Regions from separate parts of the Erwinia sp. V71 genome, predicted to be linked through region 1. Evidence: predicted binding sites of a transcription regulator. Region 1 holds the regulator's gene; the other holds the start of a gene.
The links. Region 1 encodes LexA, which represses DNA repair genes until DNA is damaged. Its sites were predicted from a motif close to TNCTGTATGTACATACAGNA; they were not measured.

Region 1 (8,001 bases):
CGCAAATCAGATAACTGCTGAAAAAATGCCGTCACCATTCCAGCCTCTGACGAAGAAACGTAAGCACCTCTGTAGATTCCAGCACATATAAGATAAAGCGTGATTAACGGATGAGCTGGCATGGGGCATTCAGCCTGCTGAAGCGCGCGGTGAGGCTAAAACTGAGCATTCGGCGTTTTTTATTGCCTGTGATAAAATAACATCTCATTTCGGTCTGGAGATTCATCATGAGCGCCATCCTTCCTGAGCAAATTTTGTCGCAGGCGGAGCAACTCTGTCAGCAGCGTAACGTACGTCTGACGCCACAGCGTCTGGAAGTGCTGCGCCTGATGACCGAGCAGAATAGCGCCATCAGCGCATATGACCTGCTGGATCTGCTGCGTGTTTCTGAACCTCAGGCAAAACCCCCGACGGTCTATCGTGCGCTCGATTTCCTGCTGGAACAGGGTTTTATCCATCGCGTGGAATCGAATAACAGTTATGTGGTGTGCCACCACTTTGAAGAGCCACAGCACAGTTCTGCGATGCTGATTTGCGATCGCTGCGGCGTGGTGAATGAGCAGCATGCAGAGGGTGTGGAAGAGATTCTGCAGGCGCTGGCCCGCAAATCCGGCTTCGCCTTACGTCACAACGTGATTGAAGCGCACGGTTTGTGTAACGGCTGTCGGGAAGTGGAGTCCTGTACTCATCAGGAAAGCTGCGATCACGATCATAGTGTGGTGAGCAAGAAGCGCGGTCGCTAAGCGACCGCGGTAGGTGGCACCTCCGTGTGCCCGGGCAGGAATGCTGTATCAATATCTGGTGTCGCAAATATTACCAGCGATAATCGCGGTTATGGCTTTCCCAGTCTGAGACTTCTTTTTCCGCTTCCTCTTTAGCGTAACCGTATCGCTCCTGAATTTTACCGACCAGCTGATCGCGTTTCCCTTCGATCACGGTCATATCGTCATCGGTTAGCTTGCCCCATTTTTCCTTCACTTTACCTTTAAACTGTTTCCAGTTACCGCTAGCCTGGTCGCTATTCATAGTGCCTCCTTTAATAACAACATTGGCATTTCGTCTTAGCTAAAGATCAACCATCAGCATAAATCGCCACTTGATTACTTATTACATAGTTAATTATAGACAAAAAATGAAAAAAAATAGCGAGAGACATTAATCAGAACGGTTCACATCGGGAATAAGATGGCTTAACACCCTGAAATCAAGTCATTATTCAAATGAAAACGCGGGGAAACTGAGCCGTAAGGAAATATTTCAGGTGGCGAACCAGCTGTCGTGGCGCCAGTGGCGACGCCAGATCAGCCACAGTGTAAGTCCTCTCAGCATCAGAAAGACCGTCACCGCGAGCCATAAGCCATGATTACCCAGCCAGGGGAGTGTCAGCAAAGTCAGTGCATACCCCAGCGCCGCACCCGCCATGCCGTTGCGCATTTCACTGCCGCGTGTCGCACCAATAAACATGCCATCCAGCAGATAACACCAGACACCCGCCAGCGGCAGAATAACCTGCCATAGCAAATAGCGATCGGCCAGTTCACGCAATTCCGGTAAGGAGGTTAACAATGCCACCAGCCACGGGCCGCAGGCAGCATAGAGCAGAGCAAAAGCGAGCGCGACCAGACCTGCCTGACGACAGGAGGCACGCCACACACGCAGCAACTTACTGCTGTCGCGTGCGCCACAGGCCTCACCAGAATACGCTTCCACTGCATAGGCAAAGCCATCCAGCGCATAGGCGGTAAAGGTCAGAAACATCAGCAAAACGGCGTTAACCGCCACGACATCACTGCCGAGTCGGGCACCAAACACCGTCAGAGAAGCGAAGCAGAGCTGCACCATCAGCGAACGCAGCATAATGTCGCGGTTCAGCCTGAGCAAACGACGAAAGTCACCGCGCCAGCTATTGCGCAGCAGCGGCAGCGAGATACCGCGTAATTTCAGCACCCGCCACACCATTATCAGGCCAATCAGCAGCGTGACATATTCCGCCAGCGCCGTTGCCGCCGCAGCCCCCTGCACGCCCCAGTGCAGCCCCATCACAAACCACAAATCGAGCAGAATATTGACCAGGTTGCCGACGACCAGCAGGATCACGGGCGCACGTGCATACTGCACGCCCAGCAGCCAGCCAAGGATCACCAGATTCGCCAGCATCGCTGGCGCACTCAGCCAGCGAACCGACATAAACAGATGTGCCTGGTGTAATACCTCAGGGTTGCCCCCAACCACGGAGAGCGCCAGATCGCTGAGTGGTGCTTTCAGCAGGACAAACAGACCGCCCGCCGCCAGCGCCATGCAGAGCGGCTGAATCAGGGCTCGCGCCAGCGCCGCTTTATCGCCCGCGCCAAACGCCTGCGCGGTTAAGCCGGTGGTGCTCATACGCAGAAACAGCAGCAGCATAAACAGAAAACTGGTTGCAGTGCTGCCAATTGCCACTCCGCCGAGGTAGACCGGACTGTCGAGATGGCCAATGACCGCCGTATCCACCAGACCCAGCAGTGGCACGGTAATATTGGAGAGGATCATCGGCAACGCCAGGCGCCAGAGATTTTTATCAGTAACGGTAAAGAATCGCACAGGCTTCCACAGCGTCATCAGAATGTTTACCAGACTGAGGGTTAACGCGAATCGACCTTACGCGCACGACGGTAAAACCAGGTGCGCGCAGGCGTCGGGGAGGTAAAGATTACAGCCAGTTGCCGTTGCGGATCACACCCACGGCCAGACCTTCAATCGTCAGAGATTGCTGACGCAGGTCGACAACAATGGGCGCAAACTCACTATTTTCAGCCAGAAGATGCACCACATTGCCCTGCTTTTTCAGGCGTTTGACGGTCACTTCGTCATCAATGCGCGCCACGACGACCTGGCCATTACGCACATCCTGCGTTTTGTGTACCGCCAGCAAATCGCCATCCATAATGCCGATATCTTTCATCGACATACCGCTGACACGCAGCAGGAAATCAGCATTCGGTTTGAACAGACCAGCATCCACCTGGAAATGGCCTTCGATATGTTCCTGCGCCAGCAGCGGCTCACCGGCGGCAACGCGGCCAATCAGCGGCAGGCCAGTCTCTTCTTCCTGCATCAGGCGGATACCGCGTGAAGCGCCGGAAACAATCTCAATCACGCCTTTACGTGCCAGCGCTTTCAGGTGTTCTTCAGCCGCATTCGGGGAACGGAAACCTAATTGCGAAGCAATTTCGGCGCGTGTCGGTGGCATACCCGTCTGATTAATATGATCACGAATCAGATCGTATACCTGCTGCTGCCTTGCCGTTAATGCTTTCATTCCGCCCCCTGGTTGTTTATACAGTCGCTGTGAGTATATACAGGTATTTGCAGGCTGGGAACCCAAATTTAGCGAAAAAGCCTCAGTTTGCGGCACGCCTCGCGGAAAAACGGCTTACGGCCACAGCAACATCAGCCAGACAAACAGCGCCAGCAGAATGCTCAGTAACACCGAAGCCGACCCCATATCCTTGGCGCGCCCGGCCAGGGGATGATGCTCGCTGCCGATGCGATCCACCACCGCTTCCAGCGCGCTGTTCAGCACTTCAACGATAACCACCAGCACCACTGAACCAATCAGCAGCACCCGCGTCACCGCGTCAACATCCAGCCAGCAGGCAATGGCCGTCGCGATAACCGCCGCCACCAGCTCCTGGCGAAATGCAGCTTCATGTCGCCATGCGGCGCACAATCCCTGCCATGAATAACCCGCTGCTTTAATGATTCTTGTCAGTCCGGTGACATTATTTGCCATAATGAGGGAACCCTTTCAGATGTTTAACGTCAACGTCTGGGTGGCGCACAAAATGCAACACAACAGATCTTGCGTGCGCTTTCTGGTATGCTTGCCGCGCTTTGCTAACAAGAGGCTTCATATTGTCTATGTCAGGTTGGCGTAATTTTTACTATAAGTTACTGAACTTACCACTCTCACTTTTGGTGAAGAGTAAAGCTATTCCGGCCGATCCGGTAGCCGAACAGGGGCTGGATAGCTCGCGCCCCATTATGTATGTATTACCTTATGATTCAAAGGTGGATCTGCTGGTCCTGCGTGCGCAGTGTCTAAAACATGACCTGCCCGACCCGCTGGAGCCGCTGGAAATCGATGGCACGGTGTTGCCGCGCTATGTGTTTATCCACGATGGCCCGCGCGTGTTCCCTTATTTCGTGCCTAATCTGGAGTCGGTGAAGCTGTTTCACGACTATCTGGACCTGCACCGCAGCAATCCTGATCTGGATGTGCAGATGGTGCCGGTTTCCGTGATGTTTGGCCGTGCGCCGGGGCGTGAAGTACAGGGCGAACAGACGCCGCATCTGCGGGTGCTGAACGGTATTGAGAAATTCTTTGCCGTGCTGTGGTTAGGGCGAGACAACTTTGTCCGCTTCTCGCCGACAGTGTCGCTGCGCCGTATGGCGACCGAACACGGTACAGACAAAACCATCGCGCAGAAACTGGCGCGCGTGGCGCGTATTCACTTCTCCCGTCAGCGCCTGGCTGCCGTCGGTCCACGCCTGCCTGCTCGTCAGGAGCTGTTCTCACGTCTGCTGCAATCGAAGGCTATCGCGAAAGCGATAGAGGATGAAGCGCGTACGCGCAAAATCTCTCAGGATAAGGCGCAGCAAAATGCCATCGAAATGATGGAAGAGATTGCCGCTGATTTCTCTTATGAGGCAATCCGCCTGACCGACCGCGTGATGGGCTGGACCTGGAGCAAGCTGTATCAGGGCATTAATGTCAGCGGCGGCGAGCGCGTACGCCAGCTGGCGCAGGATGGCCACGAAATCGTCTATGTGCCCTGCCACCGCAGCCACATGGACTATCTGCTGCTCTCCTACGTGCTGTATCACCAGGGGCTGGTGCCGCCGCATATCGCCGCAGGCATTAACCTCAACTTCTGGCCAGCCGGCCCGATTTTCCGCCGCCTTGGTGCGTTCTTTATTCGCCGTACCTTTAAAGGCAATAAACTCTATGCCACGGTGTTCCGCGAATACCTCGGTGAGCTGTTTAGCCGCGGCTACTCCGTGGAATACTTTGTGGAAGGTGGCCGTTCGCGTACCGGGCGTCTGCTGGAGCCGAAAACCGGCACCCTGTCGATGACCATTCAGGCCATGCTGCGCGGCGGTAATCGCCCTATTACGCTGGTGCCGATCTATATCGGCTACGAACACGTGATGGAGGTGGGGACGTATGCCAAAGAGCTGCGCGGCGCCACCAAAGAGAAGGAAAGCTTTACCCAGATGGTGCGCGGGCTGCGTAAGCTACGCAACCTCGGTCAGGGCTATGTTAACTTCGGTGAACCGCTGCCGCTGGTGAACTATCTGAACAAGCATGTGCCTGAGTGGCGTGAGTCGATTGATCCTATCGAAGCGCAGCGCCCTGCCTGGCTGACGCCAGCGGTGAATGATATTGCCCAGCATGTAATGGTGCGGATTAATAACGCCGGTGCGGCCAACGCCATGAACCTGTGCGTCACCGCATTGCTGGCCTCACGTCAGCGTTCACTCACCCGTGAACAGCTGATTGAACAGCTTGAGTGTTACGTGCAGCTGATGCGCAACGTGCCTTATTCGCCGGATGCCACCGTGCCGGACAGCAGTGCGGAAGCGCTGCTGGAGAGCGCACTGGCGATGAATAAGTTTGAAACTGAGCAGGATAATATCGGCGACATCGTTATTCTGCCGCGCGAGCAGGCAGTGCTGATGACGTACTACCGCAACAACATCCAGCATATGCTGGTGCTGCCATCGCTGATTGCCGCCATTGTGCAGCAGCATCGCCAGTTGTCGCGCGCCGAGCTGTTACGTCAGGTTTGCGTGATTTACCCGATGCTGAAAGGCGAGCTGTTCCTGCGCTGGCACAGCGAAGAACTGCCGGACGTGCTGGACGCACTGATTGCGGAACTGGAGCGTCAGGGGCTGATTAGCACAGATGAAACACAGCTGCGCTATGCACCAGCACGTTCCCGTACCCTGCAACTGCTGGCAGCGGGCATCCGCGAAACACTGCAACGTTATGCCATCACGTTCTCTATTCTCAGCGCCAATCCGTCGATCAACCGCGGTTCACTGGAGAAAGAGAGCCGTACCATGGCGCAACGCCTGTCGGTACTGCACGGTATTAACGCGCCAGAGTTCTTTGATAAGGCGGTGTTCTCATCACTGGTGCTGACACTGCGTGATGAAGGCTATATCAGCGACAGCGGCGATGCGCAGCTGGAGCAGACGCAGAAGGTTTATCAGTTGCTGGCAGAGTTAATTACGCAGGAAGTGCGGATAACGATTGAAAGCGCGGCGGCGCCTGAAGAGGCAACCGCTGAGTGATGTAAAAGGGAGCCAGAGGGCTCCCTTTTTTATTACGGCAGTAAACCCGCCAGTGGTGCGGCATTCAGCGCCACGCCAATAAACAGCACCAGACCCACATAATTGTTATTCAGAAAGGCCTGGAAGCAGGGGTCACGCTCACGAGCGGCAATCAGCTTCTGCTGATACACAAACAGCACCGCTGCCGCCAGCAGTGACCAGTAAAATGCGCTGTTCAGCTGCATCAGTTGGCCAATTGCCAGCATCAGCACCAGGGTAGCCAGCTGCAGCAAACCGATAATCAGCTTATCGTAACGGCCAAACAGAATGGCGGTCGATTTCACGCCAATTTTCAGGTCGTCATCACGATCCACCATGGCATATTGCGTATCGTATGCCACCGTCCAGCAGATATTCGCCAGGAACAGCAGCCAGCAGGTTAACGGTACGCTTTCACTCACCGCCGCCCACGCCATCGGAATCGACCAGCCAAATGCCGCGCCCAGCACCACCTGCGGCAGATGGGTATAGCGCTTCATAAACGGATACATCCACGCCAGCGCCAGACCGGCGAACGAGAGCCAGATGGTCATCGCATTCATGGTCAGTACCAGCGCAAAGGAGACCAGCACCAGCGCGACAAACAGCAGCTTCGCCTCTTTCTCGCTGACAGCCCCGCTGGGGAGCGGGCGTAATGCCGTGCGTTTCACATGACCATCGATTTTACGATCGGCAAAATCATTCACCACACAACCCGCCGCACGCATAAAGAATACGCCCAGCACGAAGACCAGTAGCACATTCAGTGCCGGAACCGCCATGCCAGACAGCCACAACGCCCACAGGGTCGGCCAGAGTAATAACAGCGAGCCAATCGGTTTATCAATGCGCATCAGGCGGCTATAGGCCTGGAAGCGGGTAAGTTGCAGAGGTCTTTCCACGTTATTGTAATCCTTCTGCCGCCACGCTCTGGTAGAGCGGCGCAGCAGGTAAAAAGAGTTCAGTCAGAAGTAACGGTTTATCCGCCAGACGCAGGCGGGAACGGCGTCCCCACAGCGCCCCGATCTGGCCGGGTTCAATAAAATCACGGGTCAGCGTCGAAGAGGAGAATAAGTAGCGTCCCAGCGGGCGGGTCCCCAGATTCTGCAGCATCGCTTCCGGTCCCTGCAGTGTCGATTCCGGCACGACGGTGCGGCCAGCCAGCCAGGGCACGCCATCACCAGACAGCACGATTTCACGCAGCCAGTAGCGCGATTCCAGTGGCAGTAATGCCAGCTCATCGCCCACCTCAGCCGCGCTGATAAAACCTTCACGTATGGGTTCAACAGTCACCTGATGACAGTGGCGCTCAAAACGCGCCGTCATGGAGTCTTCTTCCAGCAGCCAGTCCAGCAGCGGTGCCTTCAGCAAAGGTGACGAGACAGGGAGCCATGCAAGCGCGCGCAGCAAGCCAAGCGCGTTATCCGACATACGGCATCTCCGGGTAAATAATCAGATGCCGTAGTGTAACGCAGAGCCTGGCGCGCCTTCACTGTTTTATTCGCGCTTCAGACGATTACTGTTCGCCAGCCACAGCGTCACCACCAGAATCAGGATCGCCGCCGCATAAATCAGGGTATCAAACGGGTTTTTATGGTCGACGATAATCAGGCGGATAATCGCCGTAATGCCGATATAGACAAA
Region 2 (8,001 bases), on a different contig from region 1:
AATCCCAGCGCTGACAACAACAGCGCCAGCAGCGGCGTCAGATTCGCCTGCCGGCGCGCGCCGTTATAACTGGGAATCACCACTGGCACTGGCCTGCCCGCTGGCGGTGTCAGGCGCATCATCCGCTCCTGCATCGCTTCATAGAAGCCCAGCATCTCCTCTTCGCCTTCGCCTTTGATACGCAGCGCAATCAGCAGGCCGCCCAGCTCCAGCTCCGGCACCTCACCCGCCAGCATACTGCGGTAGAGCGCACGCGCCGTCTCGCGGTCAATATCGCGCGCATGATTTTTACCACGCCCGACTTCTTTGATGATTTTGGTATATTCCATAAGCTCTGTGCTTCCTGATCGGGTGACACGACATTAACGCCGCCGTCTGATTTTTTTCGTCTTTGTCTCACGCACCACTTTTGGCGGCTCGCCCTCCGGCATCGCCGGTTGCTCAATCGGGAAAACCGGCAGCGCGGCCAGCAGGCGCGCGCCATAACCTTTGCTGATCAGCCGCCGATCGTAGATCACAATTTCACCAAAGCAGTGATGACTGCGGATCAGGCGGCCCACCTGCTGAATCAGATTAAACGAGGCACTCGGCAGACTCTGCACCTCAAACGGGTAACGCTTCAGGCTTTTCAGCCACTCGCCTTCGGTCAAAATTACCGGACTGTCTACCGGCGGAAAAGCAATTTTATGAATGTGCACCTGTGACAGCAGTTCGCCCTTCAGATCCAGCCCTTCAGCAAACGACTGCAGCCCCACCAGAATACTGGTTTCTCCCTGCTCAACCCGCTGGCGATGCAGCGCAATCAGGCGGCTGCGCGGTTTGTCGCCCTGCACCAGCATCATCAGACGCAGCGCAGTGACGTGGCTGAGAAACAGCTGCATCGCACGCGCACTGGCGAACAGCACCAGGATACCTTTATGCTGCCCCTGCGCAATATGCTGACGGAAGAAGTGCGCCATCTCAGCAATATGCTCTGGTTCGCTGGCGAGCTGTGGCTCGTAACGCATCTGCGGGATCACCAGCCTGCCCTGCTCGATATGATTGAACGGTGAATCCAGCGCCACAAAGCGATCATCCTTGTGTTCGCTCAGCCCTGACATCTCCTGCAGACGGTTAAAGCTGTTCAGCGAACGCAGGGTGGCGGACGTCACCACCACATGCGGCACTTTACGCCACAGCAGTTTTTCCAGCTGATCGCTGACGCGGATACCGGCGCAGTGAAACCACAGATGCGGATTACCATCACGCTCTTCCCGCGTCACCCACTTAGATACCGGCGCGCCAGACGCCTGCTCCAGCGCCGCCAGCCGCCACAGTTTGCTGAACGATTCAAACCAGGCGAACGCACGATTCATCTGCAACAGCGTGCGGTGCAGACGCACCACATCATACTGGCCGGTTTTCTCGCTCAGGTCGTTCAGCAACGCTTCAGAAAGCCCCCGCAGTGCATCACTCAGTTTAAATAAGCGCGCGCACAGGCCAAGCACCTCTTCCGGCAGCACGCCCATTTCAAAACGGTATTCACCGGCAATCTCGTTTTCAGGCAGCCACAACGCCAGCATAGCGGACAGCATCTGCAGCTGTTCGCGCACTTCCTCGCAGTGACCTTTCAGACGCTCAATATTTGCCAGCGGGGGTGGCGACTTCGGCCGAAACTGCGCCATACACTGCTCAACCAGGCGCACAAACAAATCGAGTTGCAGGCTGACCCAGCCAGGCGAGATCTCGCCACTGATTTCCAGTGCATCACGCGCCACTTCCGGCAGGTGATGGCCTTCATCGAGCACCAGCAGCAGATGTTTTGCTGGCGGCAGCACCGACTCACTTTCCAGTGCCGCCATCACCAGCGCATGGTTCGCCACCACCACATCGGCATCTTCAATTTCGCGCCGCGCGACAAAGAACGGGCACTGGCGATACCAGTGGCAGTTATGTCCCAGACAGCTGGCTTTATCGGTACTCAGACGCTGCCAGAGCGAATCGTCAATGGCATCGTCACAGTGGTCACGCAGGCCATCCCATTGATGGCGTTCGAGGCTTTTCTGCAGCGTGGCGCAGCGGGCACGTTCGTCTTTACTGGCCGTAAGCTCGTCATCCAGAAACAGCAGCAGGTCACCCTGTTGTTCCTGATCCGTCGCCAGTGCCGATAAATTGCGTGGGCAAACATAGCGGCCACGGCCAAACGCCGCAGTAAATTTCAGGTCGGGGATGCTCTTCTGCAGTAATGGCAAATCTTTGGTGAAAATCTGATCCTGCAACGCGACATTGGCGGTGCTGATCACCAGCGGCTTTTCCTGTGCGCGGCTGATGGCAATGCCCGGCAGCAGGTAAGAGAGCGTCTTCCCCACACCCGTAGGCGCTTCAATCGCCAGATGCCTGCCAGCGTCACCCGCAAGGGTTTTCGCCACTTCAGCGATCATCTGACGCTGTGGCGCACGCGGAATAAAATCGGGAACCTGTTGTTGCAGGGCCTTGTACCATTGACCAATTTGCGTCTTCAGCGCGGCAGTGAGCATTAGTTATCTGTTTAGTATCAATTAGTTGCAAATGGTGTAGCGGATATTATGCACTACGGGGATATCAGGTGCACCTGCTTGCGCGGTGAAGTTTAGTATATGCGTAACGCCTTCCAGATTCCGCATCTTTCACTTCCGCACGTCGCATACCCATGCTCCACTGTCCCTAAACCACTGAATCTTTACACAGTAGCGGTCAGGAAGCGCGCGACAATTACAAGGAGAGAGGTTAAAATATGAACACCACAAAACAGGCGCAAGTCACTCGGGGAATGTTCCATTTGCCTGAAAACAATCACAACGGAGGTGCTGCCATGCAGGTAAAACTGGGGAAACTCGAAACGGATGTCGACGTTCTGAAACAGATGTTCAGGTACTGAAATCAGACGTTCAGGTACTGAAATCAGATGTCTGCGTACTCAAAAGTGATGTGCAGATTTTAAAATCTGATGTGCACATTCTAAAAACCGATGTACAGGAACTGAAAATTGATGTCGCGGTCATTAAATCGAATTACGCGACCCGAACCGATATCATCGACGCGAAAAACCGCATCATCGTCTGGGTAGTGAGCGCACTTTTTCTCGCCCAGCTCTTCCCGTATCTGGTTAAGGCGCTGGCGGCATAGCCAGCGCCGCTTATCATCTTAGGGTTTTGGCGAAACACTGCGCTTCAGGGTTGCCAATATAGCGACCGTAGCTGGCAATGGGTTGATAACCCCGGCGCAGATAAAAACGCACGGCCTGCTGGTTAACACGGCGCGTTTCCAGCCAGATTTCCCTGTAGCCCAGTGTCGCCGCTTCAGCTTCGAGAAAATGCAGCAACGCCGAACCGGTTCCCTGCGCGCCTTCGCGGGCAAACATCCGCTTTAATTCCGCCACGTCCTGCGTCAGTGGACGAATAGCACCACAACCCAGCGCATTCCCCTGCTGATCGCGCGCGACGGCAAAACAGGCGGCCGGATGTTGCAGATCAGCGGCGTTAAACGAATGCTGGCCACTGTCGCCGGTAATCTGCTGCAGCACGGTGGACAGCTGCGCCATCAGCGCCTGTGCATCAGCTGACTCCACGGCTTCACGGCTGACCGTCACCAGCACGTCATCGGCCATTATATGCCTCCAGCCGTTTGTACATCACCGTCGTGGCATCCATTTCACCTTCCGTTGATCGCGCAAACCACGGGATGCTGCCTGCAACCTGCCAGCCCAGCGACAGATAGAGCTGTTCAGCCACATCGCCACTGCGTGTATCCAGCACCAGCAAACTGCGTTGCGCCGCACGGGCGATCTGCTCCGCCTGCAACATCAGCTGGCGGGCAATGCCCTGCCGGCGCGCGTCCGGGTGCACCAGCAGCTTACTGATCTCCGCGCGATGCGCACCGTTCGGCATCATCCCCAGCACCACAATCACAGTAGCCACAATCCGGCCGCGATCGCGCGCCACCAGCAGTGTTTTATCGCCGCTGGCGATGCTGTACACCACATCCTGCCAGAAGCGGGCAATCGGTGGTTGATCCGTCGCATCAATAAATCCCACGCTGGCACCCTGTGCCACGCAGCCTGTCAGCACATCGCACAGTGCCGCATGTTCCTGTTGCGCCTGTTCAGCATTCAGTATTTCGTAATCAATCATGGACGGCATACCACCAGAGCATAATGCGCCTGCCCTTCCGGCGCGTGAAAAGACGATCGGCCAAACAGATGAAAACGCAGGCAGTCGCCCGTTTCCAGCCGCCAGTGCTGACCATTGACGCTAATTTCCAGCACCCCCGCCAGCAGCCAGATATGCTGCTCCAGACCAGCCAGCGGCGGAGTGTCATACTCAATGCGCGCGCCAGCACGCAATTTCCCTTCCACCAGCTCGGCGCGAAACGCACTGGCGGGCGGCGACAGGCTGCGGCGCTCAAAGCCGTGCTCCTTATCCAGCCACACCATTTGCTGCGCAGGGCGCAGGTGCTGGACGCTGTTCTCTTCCACGGCGCTGAGCAGCCGTGACATCGTCAGGCCATACGCGGCACAGAGTTTGTTCAGTAACGTCGCCGTCGGGCTGGTTTCTGCGCGCTCAATGCGTGACAACGACGCCCGGCTGATACCGGTCATTTCTGCCAGCTCCTCCAGCGACCAGCCTTGCGCCAGCCGCAGTTCCGCCAGTCGTTGCGCCAGTCGCTGTTCAGTGCTTTCCTGCTGAGTCATAGAGTCATCTCAAATTCGGGATTAAATCTCACATATGAGATCTAACAAAAAACTTGCGCAAGGTCAACTTGTACAATTAAATCATAGTTGTACAACCCATTATCACAGGCTAACGTTGACAGAGAAGTGTTGAATACAGAGGAAAAACATGACCGTTTATAGCATCGGTGAAGTCGCCGAGCGCTGTGGGATTAACCCGGTGACGCTGCGTGCGTGGCAACGTCGTTATGGTTTGCTGAAACCACAACGATCAGAAGGTGGTCATCGTCAGTTTGATGACGAGGATATTCAGCGCATTGAAGAGATCAAACGCTGGATCGAAAGTGGCGTGCCGGTCGGCAAAGTCAAAGCTCTGCTGGAGGGCGAGCACGTTCATGCACAGGACGGCTGGCAGGCATTGCAGGATGAACTGATGACGGTGCTGCGCAGTGTATGCCCGTCAAAATTACGGGTAAAAATTGCGACTATGGGTCGCGAAAATCCTGCAGATGCGCTAATAGATAATGTCATCATCCCGATGCGTCAGCGTCTGGGTCTGGACCAGACCACCGCACGGGCAATGAACAGCCTGCTGGATGGCGCACTGATTGACTATGTCGCGTTCTGTCTGACCGGGTCGCGGAAAAAGCCCGGGAAAGATGCCCTGCTCATTGGCTGGGGTGCAGAAGATCGCACCCGCCTCTGGCTCGAGGCCTGGCGTTTATCGCAGCACGGCTGGCGTATTGATGTATTAGCAGAACCACTGGATTCACTGCGGCCGGAAATCTTCCCGGGCCAGTCTATTTTCTTATGGACCGGCAAAAAACTGACGCGCAGTCAGCAGGAACAGATCACGCACTGGCAGGAGCAAGGGTTCGCCATTATGCCCCACGGCAGCTAAAGGAGCGAAGGGATATGCAGCATGCACAACAGGTAACACTGAAGGGTTTGGTGTCGTTTTACCAGCATCTGCAACCCAGTCTGCTGAGTCAGCTTAGCGAGATATATCATCAGGATACACTGCTGGTCGATCCTGTCGGTCAGCACCACGGCGTGGAAGCGCTGGAGCGCTATTTTGCTTCACTGCTGAAAAATCTGCACTACTGCCGTTTCCACGTCACCCATCAGCACTATTTCGACCAGTGTGCACTGCTGTTATGGCGTATGGAGTACGCCCATCCTGCGCTGCAGAACAGCGCATCGCAGACGCTGGAAGGGAGCAGTTATCTGGTGTTTCGTGAAGAGCGAATTGTCTTCCAGCGTGATTACTACGACCTGGGCGAAATGCTGTATGAAAAAGTCCCGCTGCTGGGCGGTGTGATTCGTCTGCTGAAAAAAAGGCTGAAAACATGAAACGCGTGCTGATTACCGGCGCCAGTTCAGGGATTGGCTTTCAGCTGGCGTGCGACTACGCCGCAGAAGGCTGGCAGGTCATCGCCTGTGGCCGCGATGGCGACAAACTGGCCCGGTTACAACAGCATGCGCCGCATATCACGCTCTGCCCCTTAGATATGACGGACCTGGCTGCCACGCGTGCAGCGCTGGCGGAAACCAGCGTCGAACTGGCGATCCTGTGTGCGGGCACCTGTGAATATCTTGACCACGGCGTGGTGGAGGCAGAGAAAGTCCACCATGTAATGAACACCAATTTTAATGGCCCGGTTAACTGCCTGGATGCCCTGCTGCCACAGCTGGCTGCGGGCAGCCGGGTGGCGCTGGTCGGCTCTACCGCCAGTCTGGTGCCGCTGCCACGCGCGGAAACCTATGGCGCATCGAAAGCCGCACTGGCGTATTTTGCCCGCAGTCTGGCGCAGGATCTGCGTCACCGCAACATCCATATCTCGCTGGTACAGCCGGGCTTTGTCGCCACACCACTGACAGCGCGTAATGATTTTGCCATGCCGATGATCATCAGTGTGGAGCAGGCCGCCAGGTATATTCGTCGTGGCCTGGCGCGCGGGAAACGGGAAATCGCGTTTCCACCGCTGTTTGCTCTGATTCTGCGTCTGACAGCACGTTTACCCCAGTCGTGGCAGCGGCTGTTGACCCAGCAGATAGCGAGGTAGTGTAGTGAAGATAGCGATTATCGGCAGCGGGATTGCCGGTCTCAGTTGCGCATGGAAACTGGCGCAGCGCGCCGAGGTACAGCTGTTTGAAGCCTCTGCGACACCCGGCGGGCATACCGCCACCGTTGATGTCGAACTGCAGGGAGAGCAGTACGCCATCGACACCGGTTTTATTGTCTTTAATGACCGCACCTACCCGCACTTTCTGTCGCTGCTGGCGGAACTGGGCATGGAGAGCCAGAAGACCGAGATGAGTTTTTCGGTACGCAACCAGACCAGCGGGCTGGAGTATAACGGCCATACCCTCAGCAGCCTGTTTGTTCAGCGCCGTAACCTGTTCCGCCCGGCGTTCTGGTGTTTTATTCGTGAGATCCTGCGTTTTAATAAACGTGGCAAACTCTGGCTGCAACAGCAGAATGACGATAAAACGCTGGATGATTTTCTTATCAGCCAGGGATTTAGCGACTTCTTCGCCCGCCACTATATTCTGCCGATGGGCGCGGCTATCTGGTCAACATCGCTGGCGGAAATGCGCCAGATGCGGCTGTCACTGTTTCTGCATTTCTTTAACCACCATGGCCTGCTGGACGTGGTCAACCGTCCACAGTGGTATGTCATTCCGGGCGGTTCACGCCAGTATGTACGCCGCCTGCTCACTCTGCTGGGCGATAAACTGCAGTTGCACCTGAACACGCCGGTACTGGCGGTGCGCCGCCATGAGCAGGGTGTCATCGTGGAAACCGCGACGGGTAGCCAGCAGTTTGATCAGGTGATTTTCGCCAGCCATTGTGATCAAACGCTGCAGATGCTGCCGGATGCCACACCGGAAGAACAGGCGATGTTATCCGCCACGCCGTACCGCGCGAATCAGGTGGTGCTGCATACCGATACCCGCCTGCTGCCAAAACGCCGCCGCGCCTGGGCGAGCTGGAATTATCATCTTGATGCCGCGGCAGCGGGTAGCGAACACGCCGGTGCCAGCGTCACTTACAATATGAATATTTTGCAGGGCATCCGTGCTCCGCACACATTCTGTGTGTCGCTCAATCCAACCCAGCCGATTGCCCCGGAGAAGGTACTGGCGACCTTCTGCTACCACCATCCACAATTTAACGCCCGGAGCCTTGCTGCGCAGGAGCAGCGGCTGGTGCTGAACGGTCAGCGACGCAGCTGGTTTTGCGGCGCGTGGAGTTATAACGGCTTTCATGAGGACGGTATCCGCAGCGCGCTGGATGTGGTCTCCGGCAT

Region 2: a site for LexA is predicted at 2,689-2,708, ahead of dinG (ATP-dependent DNA helicase DinG). Genes of this name have one in related genera too.

Annotation. Positions count from the first base shown of each region.
Region 1 covers NZ_CBFFRK010000089.1:163-8,163, forward strand. The annotation lists gene zur (zinc uptake transcriptional repressor Zur) at 228-743, shown strand; gene ACSZO1_RS16285 (CsbD family protein) at 814-1,026, opposite strand; gene dinF (MATE family efflux transporter DinF) at 1,258-2,598, opposite strand; gene lexA (transcriptional repressor LexA) at 2,690-3,298, opposite strand; gene ACSZO1_RS16300 (diacylglycerol kinase) at 3,413-3,772, opposite strand; gene plsB (glycerol-3-phosphate 1-O-acyltransferase PlsB) at 3,901-6,339, shown strand; gene ubiA (4-hydroxybenzoate octaprenyltransferase) at 6,372-7,259, opposite strand; gene ubiC (chorismate lyase) at 7,261-7,788, opposite strand; gene psiE (phosphate-starvation-inducible protein PsiE) at 7,855-8,001, opposite strand, start outside.
Region 2 covers NZ_CBFFRK010000001.1:17,011-25,011, forward strand. The annotation lists gene ybiB (DNA-binding protein YbiB) at 1-329, opposite strand, end outside; gene dinG (ATP-dependent DNA helicase DinG) at 363-2,516, opposite strand; gene ACSZO1_RS00090 (hypothetical protein) at 2,753-2,896, shown strand; gene ACSZO1_RS00095 (hypothetical protein) at 2,968-3,144, shown strand; gene ACSZO1_RS00100 (GNAT family N-acetyltransferase) at 3,158-3,625, opposite strand; gene ACSZO1_RS00105 (GNAT family N-acetyltransferase) at 3,615-4,148, opposite strand; gene ACSZO1_RS00110 (helix-turn-helix domain-containing protein) at 4,145-4,708, opposite strand; gene ACSZO1_RS00115 (MerR family transcriptional regulator) at 4,857-5,588, shown strand; gene ACSZO1_RS00120 (nuclear transport factor 2 family protein) at 5,603-6,040, shown strand; gene ACSZO1_RS00125 (SDR family NAD(P)-dependent oxidoreductase) at 6,037-6,753, shown strand; gene ACSZO1_RS00130 (NAD(P)/FAD-dependent oxidoreductase) at 6,758-8,001, shown strand, end outside.